2 regions of the Bacillus sp. AC266 genome follow, and region 1 is predicted to be linked to the other one. Evidence: riboswitches for the same ligand, from Rfam matches in the RefSeq annotation. Region 1 holds a riboswitch; the other holds the start of a gene.

What was found. Region 1 has a riboswitch for magnesium ahead of AC0IXC_RS14870 (P-type ATPase actuator domain-containing protein). Riboswitches for the same ligand answer to the same signal wherever they lie in the genome.
Region 2: another riboswitch for magnesium. It lies ahead of AC0IXC_RS23655 (FtsW/RodA/SpoVE family cell cycle protein); the one in region 1 lies ahead of AC0IXC_RS14870 (P-type ATPase actuator domain-containing protein).

Annotation. Positions count from the first base shown of each region.
Region 1 is NZ_CEEDEC010000003.1:329,135-337,332, forward strand. Features, by position in the region: gene AC0IXC_RS14855 (DUF7507 domain-containing protein) at 1-3,558, shown strand, start outside; gene AC0IXC_RS14860 (FbpB family small basic protein) at 3,626-3,766, opposite strand; gene AC0IXC_RS14865 (5'-3' exonuclease) at 3,954-4,820, opposite strand; gene AC0IXC_RS14870 (P-type ATPase actuator domain-containing protein) at 4,953-5,678, opposite strand; M-box (ykoK) riboswitch at 6,033-6,198, opposite strand; gene AC0IXC_RS14875 (DUF350 domain-containing protein) at 6,405-6,791, opposite strand; gene AC0IXC_RS14880 (glutathionylspermidine synthase family protein) at 6,788-8,023, opposite strand; gene AC0IXC_RS14885 (hypothetical protein) at 8,027-8,198, opposite strand, start outside.
Region 2 is NZ_CEEDEC010000006.1:323,494-331,691, forward strand. Features, by position in the region: gene AC0IXC_RS23645 (phosphodiester glycosidase family protein) at 334-1,428, opposite strand; gene mgtE (magnesium transporter) at 1,589-2,917, opposite strand; M-box (ykoK) riboswitch at 3,194-3,361, opposite strand; M-box (ykoK) riboswitch at 3,882-4,058, shown strand; gene AC0IXC_RS23655 (FtsW/RodA/SpoVE family cell cycle protein) at 4,228-5,355, shown strand; gene AC0IXC_RS23660 (hypothetical protein) at 5,978-6,943, opposite strand; gene AC0IXC_RS23665 (hypothetical protein) at 7,697-8,198, opposite strand, start outside.

The DNA of each region.
Region 1 (8,198 bases):
AATACCGTGTTTATTGATAACATTCCAGAAGGTACTATATTCATTGAAGATAGCTTATCAATAAATAATGTGATTCAGCCTGGCGCGAATCCTGAAAACGGAGTAACTCTCAGCACGATACAACCAAATGAAACAATCACTATTTCATTCCAAGTACAACTTACAAATATACCGTCCGGCAATACAGTCATTAATATTTCAGACACTTCGTACGAATACCAAATTGACCCTAGCTCTCCGATTATTCAGCGTAGATCGTTATCAAATGCAGTAAACACGGAAGTGCGGACGGCAAATGTTAGTGCAATTAAATCCGCCAATAGATCCATTACACGCATCGGTCAAATCATCACATATACAGTCGCCGTTACAAACGCTGGTACAGTACCTATTACAAATACTCTCCTAATTGACGCAATTGCTGCTGGCACCACATTCGTTCCAAATAGCATCCTTGTAGATGGCATACCAAGACCTAACGAAAATCCAATTACCGGTATCAATCTTGGTATTATCCTTCCAAATAATACGATTATTGTTACGTTCCAAGTAAATGTAGTCTCTATACCTGCACAAAATACTATTAATAATATCGCTGTTATACACTATGAATATCAACCGGAACCAAGCGCACCACCAATTTCAGAAACGACCTCTTCCAATACTACAAATATACAATTTATTGATGCTATTCTTATCGCTACAAAATCCGCTAATAAAGTATTAGCTAACATTGATGACACCATTGAATATACAGTATTCATTCAAAATAACGGATCTACTACAACTAACTCCATCTTTTTTACAGATACTATAGAAGATGGAACAGTATTTATTCCGGGAAGTGTAACAGTTAACAACACTGTACTTCCTGCAGCAGATCCGAATATCGGCTTTTTCATTCCTAATATTGCGTCAGGGCAAGCGACTACAATAACGTTCCAAGTTTCCGTTACGAATTTACCAGCTTTAAATCCAACGCCTAATACTGCAAACATCGTCTACGACTTTATTTTCAATCCTGACTTTGCACCAATTCAAAAATCTACTACTTCCAATACTACTTTCGTCCAAATTAATGATGCCGATATCGTTTCACTGAAAACTGTTAATTCGACTTCTGTAACGATTGGCGACATTTTAACTTATACAACAACTTTAACGAATATAGGAAATACAGATGCTACTGCTGTTGTATTTACAGACAACATACCTGATGGAACAACCTTTATAGACGGTAGCGTTTTAGTAAATAATATTCCTCAGCTTAACGCGAATCCAAGTACTGGTATACTTGTAGGAACGATTGCTCCTAACATTTCTATCCCAGTCACGTTTTCCGTTACTGTGTTAGCTCTTCCAGCTAGCGGTCGTATTCAAAATCAATCCACTTCTCGTTATACAATTAATGGTGAAGAACAAATATCGACTAGTAATATTACCTTCACTGAAGTTATTTCTGCTAATGTAATTGCAACAAAAACAACGCCTATCCAATATGCTGACCTACAAACTATCATCCCTTACACAATTTCCATCACAAACAATGGGAATATACAAGTAGAAAACATTATCGTTACTGATATCATCCCAGCAAATACGAGCTTTATAGAGAACAGTGTTATTGTGAATGGCACCGCTCGTCCAAATGACAATCCACTTAGCGGTATACAAATTGATAACATTCCGCCTAATACGACAGCAACTATTCTATTCCAAGTCCGGGTTATTTCCATTCCGCAAACAAATCCAATCTCTAACACGAGTACAATTGAATATGAATACACGGTACCAGATAGGCCACCTATTACCGAAACTATTATTTCATCAGCTGCCGTAACAGAAATTCATCACGCGAATTTAAATAGCAATAAAACTGTTGACCTTGCATTTGCAACGGTCGGTGATACGTTAACGTATACGATTACACTAAATCAAACTGGTAATGTTTCAGCAGATGATGTAGTCATTCAAGATATTATTCCTCAAGGTACTACGTTTATAGAAAATAGTGTCATTGTAAACGGAGAAACTGTTCCGGGAGTTAATCCAGTAAGCGGCATACCAATTGGTACTATAATTGTAGGTGGAGATGCCATCGCTTCATTCCAAGTAACTGTAACTTCTATTCCAACACCAAATGAACTCAACAACAAAGCAATTACTACTTTTAACTATATAGTCAATCCAAATAACTTACCTGTTACAAATACGACTACAACAAATACTGTCACAACAACTGTCCAAAATGATAATGTCGTTGCCATAAAATCTGTTAATGCCACGAATGCATTACCTAGTCAAACTTTAACGTATACAATTACAATTACTAATAGCGGTAATGTAACGATTGAAGACCTTCTTGCCATAGACACCGTACCAGTAGATACAATTTTCATTACTGGCAGTGTTACGATTAACGGGATCAATCAGCCTAATGCGAATCCTGAAAATGGTATTCCATTAGGAAACCTTGCTCCTAATGAATCTGTTGTCATTACGTTCCAAGTAACAATATCTTCTTCGACTCTTCAAACTGCTATCAATAACGACGCTTCTGTTTCCTATACTGTTACCATTGATCCGAATGAACCACCTATTACAATTACAAAGCAAACAAATACCGTTACAACAACGATCGTTGATCCAATGGTGCGCATTGAGAAAAACGCTGACAAATCTTCTGTCGTTATAGGAGATATTATTACATTCACATTAGAGGTATTTAATCATTCCCCAATTCCTACAGTAAGTACTTCCGTTTTAGATATGATTCCAGCTGGTACAACATTTATAGAAAACAGTGTAACAATTAACGGTACTCCGGTTCCAAATATTCGACCAGACACTGGTATTAACATTGGTTCCTTATCGGCAGATGGAGTAGCAACTATAACATTTAAAGTTCTCGTAACTTCTATCCCTTCAAACAGTACAATTATCAATTCCGCAACAGTTACAGCTGCTTTCCAATTGACACCACAGGATCCAATTATTATTTTCATTGTCAATTCGAATATTGTTCGTATACCCGTTCAATTTATAACGGCAGCAGTGATAAAAAATGCTTCCGTCAGCTCTGCTTATTTAAACCAATATTTTGATTATACAGTGCGTATTACGAATACTTCCGAGATTTCACTTTCAAATATTTCATTACAAGACACCATTCCAGCAGGTTTACAATTTATGAACGGTACGGTCTTCATTAATGGGGAACGCTCTCCACTAGCGAATCCGAATATCGGTTTCCTAGTCGCTACTAATTTGGAACCGAACGAAACAATTATCGTGTTATTCACAGTACAAGTGATAAGTCCACCTATTAATAATGAATTTAAAAACAAGGCAAACGTTTCTTTACAACTTCAAGTCTCTCCTACCGATCCACCAATCACAGTAACCATTACAAGTAACGAAAACATCGTCACCTTCATTCCAGAAAATCCAGATGAAACACTTCCAAATTTAAATTGTTTCTTTGACGGTGAACGTTTCATACGCATTACTCCTCGAAATATACGAAATTACTTTTGGACTTGGATTTGGTGGCGTTAATCAAAAAAGAAAAAGCTTGTAGTTCGGATAATATCCAAACTACAAGCTTTTTTCATAAACAAAATTATCAATTGCTAGCAGCACTATATGCTACATGTCGTTTCTCAATCCGTTCTTCAATTTCTTTCATATTCTCTTTATTAGTTAGTAGGGATTGTTTATTTTCTATTAATAATTGTTTAAAGGATTTTCTCACTTTTTTTCGCATGTTTATTTTCCTCCTTGGGGGATGGTTTATATAAAAGATAAGGATTTATCTGTGTGTCCTTATAATAATTGATTGTTGTGAATTCCATTTGAACTTCAGATGAAAATTTCGTTTATTTTCTGACAACTTTGTGAACAAAAAAAGAAAGGTTAATCAAAAATATATTTGATCAACCTTTCCATGCTCTTTAAAGCATATTAATTAATATTTCAGGTCTTCCCCAATTCATTTCGTTACAAACAAAGCGTAGTTTTTCTTCGTCCATTGTGTGTAACCCTTCTTCTAATAAGCATGAAATTGGAACTTCACAATGAATTTGCGCTAATTGTAAAGAGATATTTAAATTCTCTAAATCACTTTCAATTTTTGTGCGCTGCGCTTTCGTTAATGATGCTATATTTTCTAGCACTGCCGATACTGTCCCGTATTCTTGAATCAGCTTATACGCTGTTTTTTCACCAATACCTTTTACACCCGGATAATTATCACTTGTATCTCCCATGAAAGCTTTCGCATGAACAATTTGCCAAGGTTCTACACCTTTCTCTTCCATGATTTTTTCCGGTGTGTAATACTCGTAATTTCCAATTCCTTTACGAAGAAGCATAACTGTAACATTCGTATCAACAAGTTGAAGTAAATCTGTATCACCTGTCAAAATATAAACTTCCGCTTCATTGCAATATTGTTTTGCAAGCGTACCGATACAATCATCCGCTTCATAACCTTTCATACCGATTACAGGCATAGATAATTTCGCAGTCATTTCTTGCACTAAATCAAATTGCGGAATTAATTCTTCCGGCGGTGCTGCACGATTTGCTTTATAATTCGAGAAAGATTCCGTTCTAAATGTCGTACTTCCCATATCCCAGCACGTTACAATGTGCGTTGGTTCGATTGCTTGTGTTGCTGTTAATAAATGCTTCATATAACCATGAATCCCATTCGTCGGGGTACCATCTTGTCGTTTCATAAATTGTCCATATACACTTGTTGCGTAAAAAGCACGAAATAATAGTGCCATACCATCAACTAATAATACTTTTTTCATAATTCCTCTCCTACTAACAAAAAATAATAACCTCACGTTATCACGTAAGGTTATATATAGATTACCATTCTACGTTTTTGTTCAACTTTGTCTATTATACATTGTTTTTGTATATTTAGCATCATTAACACATTAAGACATTCTACCGCAACAAGTATGAAGTATTCCTGAATACGTATTTTTACCTGTCGAAACAACTACAGCCTTTGCATTTCCGTCAACAATATACGTACCTTTGAAACATACATTTTCAAGTTCAAGTGGATTATAGTCTTTCATCCGTTTTAATGGAATAAATCGTTTACGTTCAAGATGATAGCAACTTTCAAATTTCTCAATACTAGCATCGTTTCCTGTCAGCATAGATTCATTTACTAATAAATCATTTGCATAAATAATACGTACATCTGCTGGCACTGTATCGCCCTCTGCAAGAAAAATCATATCTCCAGGTACAAGCTCTTGTACTGGTAATTTCATCATTTTTAGTTCACTGTTTAGCCCTGTTACGCTACAGCCAGCTACTCTAGAAACAGTAACTGTTTCACATTGTAATTCATCACCCATATTTTGTTTTGAAAGACCTGGGATCATTCCACTTAGCTTCATCATTACTTCCGCAATACGCGCTCTTTTTGAAGTTAATTCATTTCGTCCGTATACTTGAATACGCTTTTGTGCCTCTTTCATAGATAGTCCGTCTCTTGTTGTTTTAAAATACGCAAATACAGATTTTACATCTCTTGTTGCGATTTCAATTAATAAATCTTTATTTTTTTGAAGCATTGTTTGTTCTTTCATTGCTTTTTTACTTAATTTATACGAAGTGTTACCCACACTTTTATTTACATATAACATATTATCGTCTCCTCCTTTACAACATAGGAAGAAACGCTTTGTTTCTCAATTTATCCACTTTACTGTGAAAGTGTCTAGCGCTTAAATACTCGAATAAACGCTACATTATGATAAATATAGAGGGAGGAACAAGTCGTTTCCTGCCTACATCATATATTTTTGATTTGAAGTATATGGGTAACGGAACCGAGTCAGAATTTGACATGCTCCTCACCTCCTCTTTAATTTTTTAGTTATAATCTATACTATGAAATTACTCATAGTTTGCTAACAAAAAAGACCCTTACTCATAAGAGAGCAAAGGTCATTGCATACACAAATAAGCGATTCCTAATATAATACAATTAGAAATCTATGGACCTCTCCCTCGCCGAGTTTTAGCACTGTATAGCATAGGTTCATTACCAGCTACGTTAAGAAAAACCTTAATTCGATCATTCCTGTTGACCCATTGGCGTCTCTCGACATTTTTGGGCAGTAGCATTTCTCTATACAGGAGCCTCACCTAACAGAGACTTATTATAATTACATAGAAAATGTTACTCTTATTTAAAATAGATGTCAACACTTTGTATGGAAACTTGTCCTTATTACAATAACTATCTCGAGTTTATTAGTACACTAATACGCATCCTGCTCAGCGTTCGGCTACATAAATTAATTGAACACATATTGCAAAAAATTAGCAAATGAAAAATAAAACCCTTACGTTAAAATGTAAGGGTTTTAATACGTTACACAACCAGCAATTACAATTCCGATGGAAAGTGATAAAAACATAAGGAAAAGACCAACTGCTTGATTATCTTCTTCAAGACTTTTATTAATATTAAAACGTGGTGTAAGCCATTCCGCTAAATAAAAGACAATAATTTGAGCTAAAATCCCAACAGCTCCCCATGAAACCATATCAAGAATTGAAATAGAATTAGCAGCCGTTGAATATAAAACGATAGCAAGACCAAGTAGTCTTCCTCCAAGTACATAGCTTACCGCTTTATTCCCTTGAGCCATTAACTTAAATTCCTTAACTTTCGTTGTCACTTCCATAAGAAAAAGACCGATACACAAAAGTACAAGTGATACTGCTAAATATAGTAAAAATTTAATCATTTATTTTCCTCCTTCTTAATACCTACCGGTAAATAATACGATTCATTTCCCGTAATTTTTTCTCCGGCACGTATACCGATGCTGCTCGCTTTTCCAGCAATTAAAAAAGCCCCAAACACGTACGACAGCTTCTCAATTCCTTTTTCAGTTTCCAAAAATACAACTGGAAGCTCTGTATATTTCTGAAATATAGGCAGTGACGATTTATACGTTTCATGTGCATTTCGAATCATAATATTTGTATCCTTATCACGAATCGTAATCGTGTCACCTTCCCTACCGAACGAAGGTTTTTGAACGAACGGACTTTTCCCAAAAAATAAATCTGGCTCTAAATATGTAGGAAGCATATATTCTTTAATCCACTTTTGTTCCTCACTTGTGTAAAAAGCACCTTCTTCTGCTAATCCCCAAATAAGACATTGAATTGATTTCGGCTGAAGTAAAAAGGCCGACAAAGGATTTATAATAAAAAGCTTTCCTTCTTTTACAAGTTGCAAAAGTTCTACTCCCACCAAATCCCCCGTTTCGGGATCTTGATCTTCAATTAAGTCTTCAATTGGATATGTTTGGCGATACAAAACATCAATTGGTACACCATCTCTATCTACTAAAGCATCATCTGTAATTCTAAGTTCTGTCATTGGCATTACTTTATTTTCAACATGGCATAGCCCACTCAAATACATAGTCGTATTCCAATCTTCTATATGTTCAGGATGAGCTGTGAAAACAACATTTGGATCTTCCATTCCTTTTGTAAACTCCATTACGGCTTTTGTAATACCAGAAGAAAGTAAGCGCTCTTGATTTGCATTTGGATCATCATAGTCAAGTTCTTCACAAACTTTTCCATTCATTTGAAAGCATTCCACAATAAAAGTTGGAGTATCACTATTAAACTCAAGCATTTTAATACGATTATCCTCTGTTAAAGCAAAATCAAATCGTGAAATAACAGATTCAGGATACATCCCTTTCAGTCTAATAAAAGGCAAGCTTGTAGTTGGAAAACCGAGTTCAAGAAGCTGTTCATTAGATACATTCCGAAGAATTCTAGCAGTCTTAAAAAATATTTTCCCCATTCGTTCAGTTGCTACTTGTAATTGTTTCATCGTTTGCTCTGTTATCGGGAAAACATGAAACAAACTATACTCACATTCATATAAATCCGACCAAAAATTCGGATATTTCGAATAAAACTCTTTTCGATCCCTTATGTATTGCGACATATGTTAGCCCCCAAATCCTCCCTTTGAACCGCTTCCAATTCCACCTTTAAATTCGGCCGAAGATTGATAAGTTTTAAACTCTGATGAATTTTTGAAGGTGGATTTATTTTGATAGTATGTACCACCATAAAAGTAATGTCCACGATAACCTGAACTACTATCATCACACTGCCAA
Region 2 (8,198 bases), on a different contig from region 1:
TAATGAATAAGTCCACTGCATTACGCTACAACAGATGTTATCGGATAGGGCACGGCCTTAATCAGAAAGATAATCGGTTCAAAAGCATTTACAATACGAGTGTAAAGTTCCCCTTCTATATAATTCTTGAACTTTTCATCATCTAATTGCACAACTTTAAATACAACATTCACATCTGGTTCAGACCCTGATACAAAACATGAGGAATATCTATAAAATTATTGAATATAATTATACTGCCAATCATAATTCCTACTCGCGCCGCCACGGGTGCGTATTTTTTTGCTTTCTTTTTGAACAATATCCCCTATTTTTGCTTTCCATTATTTATACCTATTGTGAAGTAAAGTTTGTATCAAATTTATCTAATGTTTTGGGATTTACTTTTTCTCCATCTATTGTCATCTTTATTTTTTGCTTCGAATTTGCTGTTACCACCCAAGCATTCGGTAAATAACGATCTTCATGAGATAATGTGGATGGTGAATTTATAACCTTTCCCCCTAAATATAGCGTAGCAGAAGATCCTCCATCCATAGCCATTGCATTTATTGCTCCTTTTTCATATAGAATATCTTGACACTCTTTTAACGTGGCACCTATGCTATGTGTTTGCCTACCGTCTATCACTAGAAACATTAGTGTACCATCTTCTTTTTGGGCCATAATACTTCGTGGAGCAGAGCCCCAACCACCATCCCCTTCTGTTATCATTTTTTCTCCATTTACAATTAACTGTGGCATAAATCCTGCTGCGGAAACGACTTGTTTATCCAAAAGTTGTTGGGTAGAATAATTCCCTGTTATCATTTGTCCAAAATTTGTTAAGCCCGTAATAATTGTAGGGGTATTTTTATCTATATTTGTATCAATTGCTTTCCCATTTTCTATTACTATTCCAGTTGCAACATTTCCTCCACCCCTTCCTGTTTCATCAGCAAATCCACTTGCATTCACAGCAACAAGTGAATTATTACGTTTTGCCATTACGCTAATTTTTTCTCCCCTTTTATCGCCCTGTGTCCCTTGATGGCTAACAAGTTTAACATTGAAAGGGTTACTAATAGTGACTAATTTTCCTTCGAAAAGAAAACGACTATCTTTGTTACTTTTAATCGTTTCTACATCAATTTTTAATGGCTGATTTTTTAGTTCATCTAATCTTTTTCCTGCTATTTTTTTATAAATAGCCTCATCACTGTTTGACCATTTCGGATGATTAATTCTATCTTGCAGTTTATCTAGTTCTTTTTGGGACAGGAATGTATATTTCGCATATTGTGGATGCTGAGAAGTTAGTATACTCCCAGCGATTGTTACACGAAGATCTCGGCCATAGTTAGTACCAAATAATATTCCTATGCCAATAAGCATGAAAATAGAAAAAAGAAGCAAAATTCGTTTGAAGATTTTTCTTAGATGTTTCATAGTTTTATCCTCCGGCATTAATTACATTCAATGAATCCTTTAAAATATTATTTACCTAAAGACAAAAATGTTTGTTTTCCTCATTCCCGAGTTCCCCACTATGTCTTAGCAAGCAAGGCAAAATACTTATTCTATATTTCTTATTTATTTCAGTTTATATTTACAAATTTAATAACGTTTTTGCAACCAAGAAATATATTACTAATCCTGTTCCGTCAACAAATGTTGTAATAAATGGACCAGAAACGACTGCAGGATCTAATTTAAATTTTCTCAAAATCAAAGGTAAAACAGCTGCGACAAGCGAAGCCCAAATAACAATAAATAATAAAGTGATTGCTACAACTTGTGCAACTTCTGTTCCAACCCCTAACATATAAGCACGAGTGAGCCCAGCTACCCCAAGTGCAAGTCCGAGAAGCATGCCAATTGCAAACTCCTTTTTCATTACACGGAAAATGTCTTTAAATTTCACCTCTCCAATACCAATTGCACGAGTAATTGTTGCTACAACCTGTGTTCCTGTATTCCCTCCAGTACCTACTAATAATGGAACAAAGAAAGCAAGGGCAACTACTGTTTCAATTTCGTCTTCAAAATACTTTAGTACTGTACCTGTATATGCTTCAGCAACAAAAAGAAGCAATAACCATGGTAGACGTTTTAAGAAAATGCTCCAAATACTAGATTCAAAGTAAGATTGATTTAACGGTTCACTTCCGCCTAACTTTTGGATATCTTCTGTAGCTTCTGCTTCCATAACATTCATTACGTCATCAAATGTTATAATACCAATCATTTCATTATTTGCTGTTGTTACGGGTAATGCTGCTAAATTATAATTCAGTAGCTTTTTTACAACTTCTTGCTGATCAACTTCAGGGTGTACTGAAATTACCTCTTGAATCATGATAGTAGATAATATCTCTTCATCTGCTGCTAGTAATAACTCATGTATGGAAACGATTCCCTTAAGATAACCATGACTATCAAGAACATAGATATAAGATATTGATTCTACATTTTCAGAATGCTCCCTAATGTACTTCAATGTCATTTTTACTGACCAATTCCCTCTAACTGCAACAAAATCACTTGTGACAAGACTTCCTGCCGTTTCAGGTTTGAAAGCCATTAATTTTTTTACATTATGTTTTGTAATTTTATTTAAATACGCCATTAATTTAGCTTGTTTTTCCGGATGAACCGCTAGAAGTAGATCTACTGTTTCATCAATCGGTTGTAAATCTAGTAACTTTTTAGCTTTGTTTTCAGATAATTGAATTAAGATATTATATTTTTCTTCTGTATTCAAATGTTGAAGAATTTTTGAGCTTTTTAATACAGGAATCTTATCTAGTAATATGACTTGATCTGCAATTGAAAACCGTTTTACTTCTTGCGCAATATCATACGACGGATGACGTAAAACTTTCTCTGCATCCAAATTATTTTGGGTTACAAGTAATTCATTTAATAATTTCTTCATGTTAACTCCTCCTTATATTGCTAAGGGAGACTCTAGAGTTTCATGAGTGGTTTTGTGTTATTTTATCTGTCTAAAATTTTCATTAGAGCATTAATAGTTACATTGCAATCAATTTATTATTTAGAACTACCTCCTTTTTGAATATAGACAAGATAAAAATAAATAACATTAAACAAAAAACCTTTACTCAAAAAGGAGTAAAGGTTTTTTACAATACAAATAAATGATTATTAAGACAGCTCTGCAAAAATCCCAGAGGTGCCTTTCTATCAAATCGTATACCACTCCCTCGTTGAGTTTTAGCACTGTATAGCATAGGTTTTTATAACCAGCTACATTAAAAAGGGCCTTAATCCGACCGTTCCTGTTGACCCATTGGCGTCTCTCGACATTTTTGGGCAGCAGCGTTTCTCTATACAGGAGCCTCACCTAACAAAGATTATTGAATTACTTCAAAATTTAAACCAGAATTTAATATTTGTCAACTGACTTTCAATTCGATTCATAATAAATTCTTTTTTAGAGAAATGTAATTCGATTCTATTGTAAATTTAAAATTCAACTTAAAAGATATAAAATTTATATACAATTAGTTCGAAGAAACGTTATAAAATATATGAAATTTCGTATAGGAAACTTATTGTTTATGATTAATTTGTAACTTTATAGCAGGAGTTGAATTATTAGTCATACCGTACTTCAAAAGAACATTCTTCAAAAATCTTATTTTATGATTAAAATCTTCTTTACTGTTTATCAAATTTATATGGTTAAACTACTTAATCAAATTATCCACTACAGGCCGAAAATAAGTATCTATACGAGATGATTAAATACATTTTCTTGCATTATTTCTCAAAATTCATAAAACAATAAAGAATATAAAATTAGCAATATGCTTACTTGACAAGCAAAAAAAAAATATTTATGCTGGCTACACGAAACAAATACATAAAATTTATATTGCTAAACCTGTTAGGTGAGGCTCCTATACAAACACAGGCTATTGCCCAAAAATGTCGAAAGACGCCAATGGGTAGAACAGGAATTGTCGGATTAAGGCCCTTCTTAAGATAGCTAAGTAATCAATTTCCATTACTTTACGTTGTATAGTGCCAAAGCTCTACTAGGGGGAGGAAAGCTTTATTTAGTCATGCCAATTTAAATCCCCCCTAGTATGTAACTAGGGGGGATTTTTGCGTAAGAAAACAGGGTGTAAGCTATAGAATCTTTCAAAACAAGAATACTATTTAGTAGTTGATGAGAACAAGATTCTAATCATTAGCAAATGTAATCAGGAGGATATTAAAATGAAAAAAATATTAAAACTCGATTATCTATTGCTCCTCCCTCTATTCATAACATGTACTTTAGGTATTATCATGATGTATAGCGCGAGCTCCATTGTTGCTGTTCAACATTACGGTTATAACAGTAGGCATTTTGTTGATTCTCAATTAACAAAGCTATTTTTAGGAACAATAGGGTTAATAGTTTGTGCTATTCTCCCATATGAAATATGGAAAAAACGAATAGTCTCTATCTGTATTATGGTTGGGGGAATTTTTTTATTAATTATGGTTTTGTGGAAAGGAAAAGTGGTAAATAATGCTCAATCATGGATCTTTGGAATACAGCCAGCTGAATTTCTTAAATTAGGAACAATACTTGTAACAGCCCGTTTTTTTGCATTACGACTAGAACAAGCTAAAAATATTTGGAGTGGTAGCGGAAAACTTTTATTTTTTTTAGCTGCAATTTTTTTCCTAATCTATAAACAGCCAAACTTAGGATCTGCACTTTTAATATTAGGTTTAGGTTTTAGCATATTTCTTTGCTCTGGAATAAATGTAAATCTATTAATTAAAAGAATTATAATCGGTTCTATTTTTTGGTTACCTTTTTTATACTTTTTAATTCAATTTAGTTTGTCAGAAGTTCAAAAGACACGTATTACTACAATTCTCAATCCCTTTGTTGATGCGCAAGGAAAAGGATATCAGCTTGTAAATTCTTTTATTGCCATTGGCTCTGGAGGAATTACTGGACGTGGATTCGGAAATAGCATTCAAAAAACCGGTTATCTTCCAGAACCACATACTGATTTTATAATGGCAATAGTTTCTGAAGAACTAGGGTTTATTGGTGTATTTATTATATTGGCAGGGGTTTTGACTATCGTTCTTCGTTCCTTAAAAATTGCACAACTATGTGTAGATCCATTCGGAAGTTTTATAGCAATTGGTATAGGATGTATGATTGGTATGCAATCCATTGTAAATTTAGGTGGTATTACGGGACTATTTCCTCTTACTGGTACCCCATTTCCATTTGTTAGTTTTGGTGGAAGTTCTTTAATGGTCAATTTAATAGCAATAGGAATATTGCTTAATATATCAATTTTCAATAAAATTAAGTTTGATAATTATAATATATAATTATTGCATAAATGCGATTTCATAAGTCTTGGAGTCTCTATCCAAATCACTTGCCAATTTGTAAACATGTGTACGTATATCATATTAGTATTATATCCCCCTTCTATCTATCTGTTCGTTAAATGGGAATTTAACGAACACTTGAGGAAATCAGAGTTATCCTCTTCCCCTATTGTAGAACTGTACAAGGACATGAAATTCCAAACTATTTAGACAAGAAAGTCTAAACTTAAATTTTATAGATTTACAGATTGAAATCCAATTAATTTTGTGTAAGAATGTAGGATTCTTTTAGAAAGATTTATATTTAGGGTTAATTAACTATGAGAAAATGAATTTCATGTTATTGCTAACTATAATTCCTGGATATACAAAAAGAACCGCGCATAAATTGCCCCGTTCTTTTTGAGTTAGATTTCTCAACTTGATTATCTTATTTTACATTTTCTTTAGAAGTTGCTGGTACTGAACCCTTAGGTGGATCATGAATTTGTGACAATTACAGTTTATATTAAAATGTTCACGTAAACCTAGTATGTAATACCTAGTAATAGTAAACACCATATACCTAGCATGAAAATTTGAAATTTTGGTGGTATCTCGAGTATATTAAATAGATTTATTAGTTAGTAGTAAAAAGCAAATCAGTAAAGAATGCCTCTATCTCTGTATCCTTTTTTGAAAATATCTCATGTTTTTCCACAAGTAGCAGTCTTAGAATACCATCCAATTTTTCTGAAATCTCAATAAAATCACTTTCTTCTCCTTTAACATGTTGACCATGTACCACAGTGGAACGGCATCCATAAGCCTTTTTAATAAGATCGAAATACGCTTTCTTTGATTCATCTGAAGTACCTAACATCAATGCAACACGTTCTGCAATTTTATGGCTAACCTCAGATTTATCGGTAGTAAATAGGCATTCTAAAGCATTACAATAAGAAGCAATTTTCATTGGTAATATTGCACTTAATCTTGCACCAAGCGTAAAATAATGTGCTCTATCTAATCGTTTTGATCCTTTATTTCTGAATAGTATATCTGCATCAGGATGCTTTCCTCCAAAACTCTTCTCTCCATTTTCATCGATAGAATAAGGTGTAAAATCACGAGCTGCTGATAGGATTTCATCTTTCGAAAAATTAGATACTTTTCTTTCACACGTAGAAAAGCTCATCATCTCTGACAACGAGGCTTTATAAACAAAGCCATCTTCGTAATTATTATAATATGCAAGTAAAAAACCGTCTCTTACATAGATATTGTTATCTTTTATTTTCCATAAATCATAAATAAAACTTTGAGCGAGTCTTAGATAATGAAATGTGTACATCACTCCAATTTCATCCATCTCATCTTTAGTACGGATTTGTTCAAATTCTCTATCTATGTATAAGTATGTTTTGTTATCATATTCCATTAATGAAATAATCCCAGCAGTATCCAACATTAACTTAGTATCTAGTATTTTTTTTCTCTCTTCTGGGCCATTAGAAATCCTTGCTCCTGGAAATAGTTCTATACCCCTATTAAATATGGTATCTAATTTTAAATTGAAAAGTGGTGCTATAAATCTATACTTCATCTGAAATCTCCTTTCGGTGAATACTGGTAAATTTTATGGTTACAATTAATTTTTATTTTAACATAAAAGGGCCTATCGATTAGCTATTAAGATATTTAAAGAATAAAGAAAGGAAACTAATCCCCTCTTATCTATCATAAAAACATTTTGATTATTAGCTCGTCAATTACTTTAAATATACCTTTGCTAATCTCGAAATTAACTTTCAATTTACCAACGTTGAATTTTTTTCATGTGTTCCACTTTCCTTTTCGATCTGATAAATTATTGTATTTATTATTACTGGCTATGTAGTTTTGGGTTTCTTGTCCTATGTTCAAAAAGTTTAGACTTTTATGTCTTTGTACACCTACTGTTATACTGAGGATGAAATTGGAGAAAAGAACTCTCCTCAAAAACGATTGGACATTAAAGTACGATATTGGAGATTAGATTGAAGCAAGTTATAGAAATAAAGTTAATATATGATGATTATAAGTTGAATGTACAACCCACTGTCAATTTGAATACCAATAGGATCAGCACCAGCGTTCTTGTAATTAGGGAAAAGTAGTTTGTTACAACAAGTTTAAGAGTTATAGATTTTATTAAGAAGTTTATAAATAAGATTTGATACTAATGAATTTTAGTTGAATGGGAACAATAAAAAAGAGCTTAGAAACCATAATCTATAAGGGTTCTAAGCTCTTATTTTTTGTTATAGTAAACATCAAGTTACTAGTAGTTTATTACCGATTTTAGGAAGTGTACAAATTACAATTTCCGTATTACTCCCTCTTTAATTCCAGTCATATAATCTCCATACATATTCCTTGCAAAAAGCTCGTTTTGTACTCCTAATTCCCATTTTTCGGTTGTAGCAGCTGCAAGATAACTAAACATATCTTTAACATGTAATTCACTAATCTTTTTATCATAATTTTCATAATTACTAAAGGAACTTATATACCTACAATATATTTCAAACAAGTGAGTTTCATCAAAATAAGTATCTCCTATGACACTGTAAATATGATCATTTCCAAAAAGGAACTCTGTCATTTTCGATATTAGGTCAAACTGATGCCTCTTTAGTTCAAACCATTCTGCATCAAGGTGCTTAGGTTTTTCTGGTTCCGATTTATCATAACGAAATGCAGATGCAAGTTTAGAAATGTAGCTCCCTGTTATCACCACTAGCATATCTGCTAATTGTAATCCAACAAACTCCTTAGAATCCTGGTCTACCATTATATCGCCAAATCCAATACTTTCA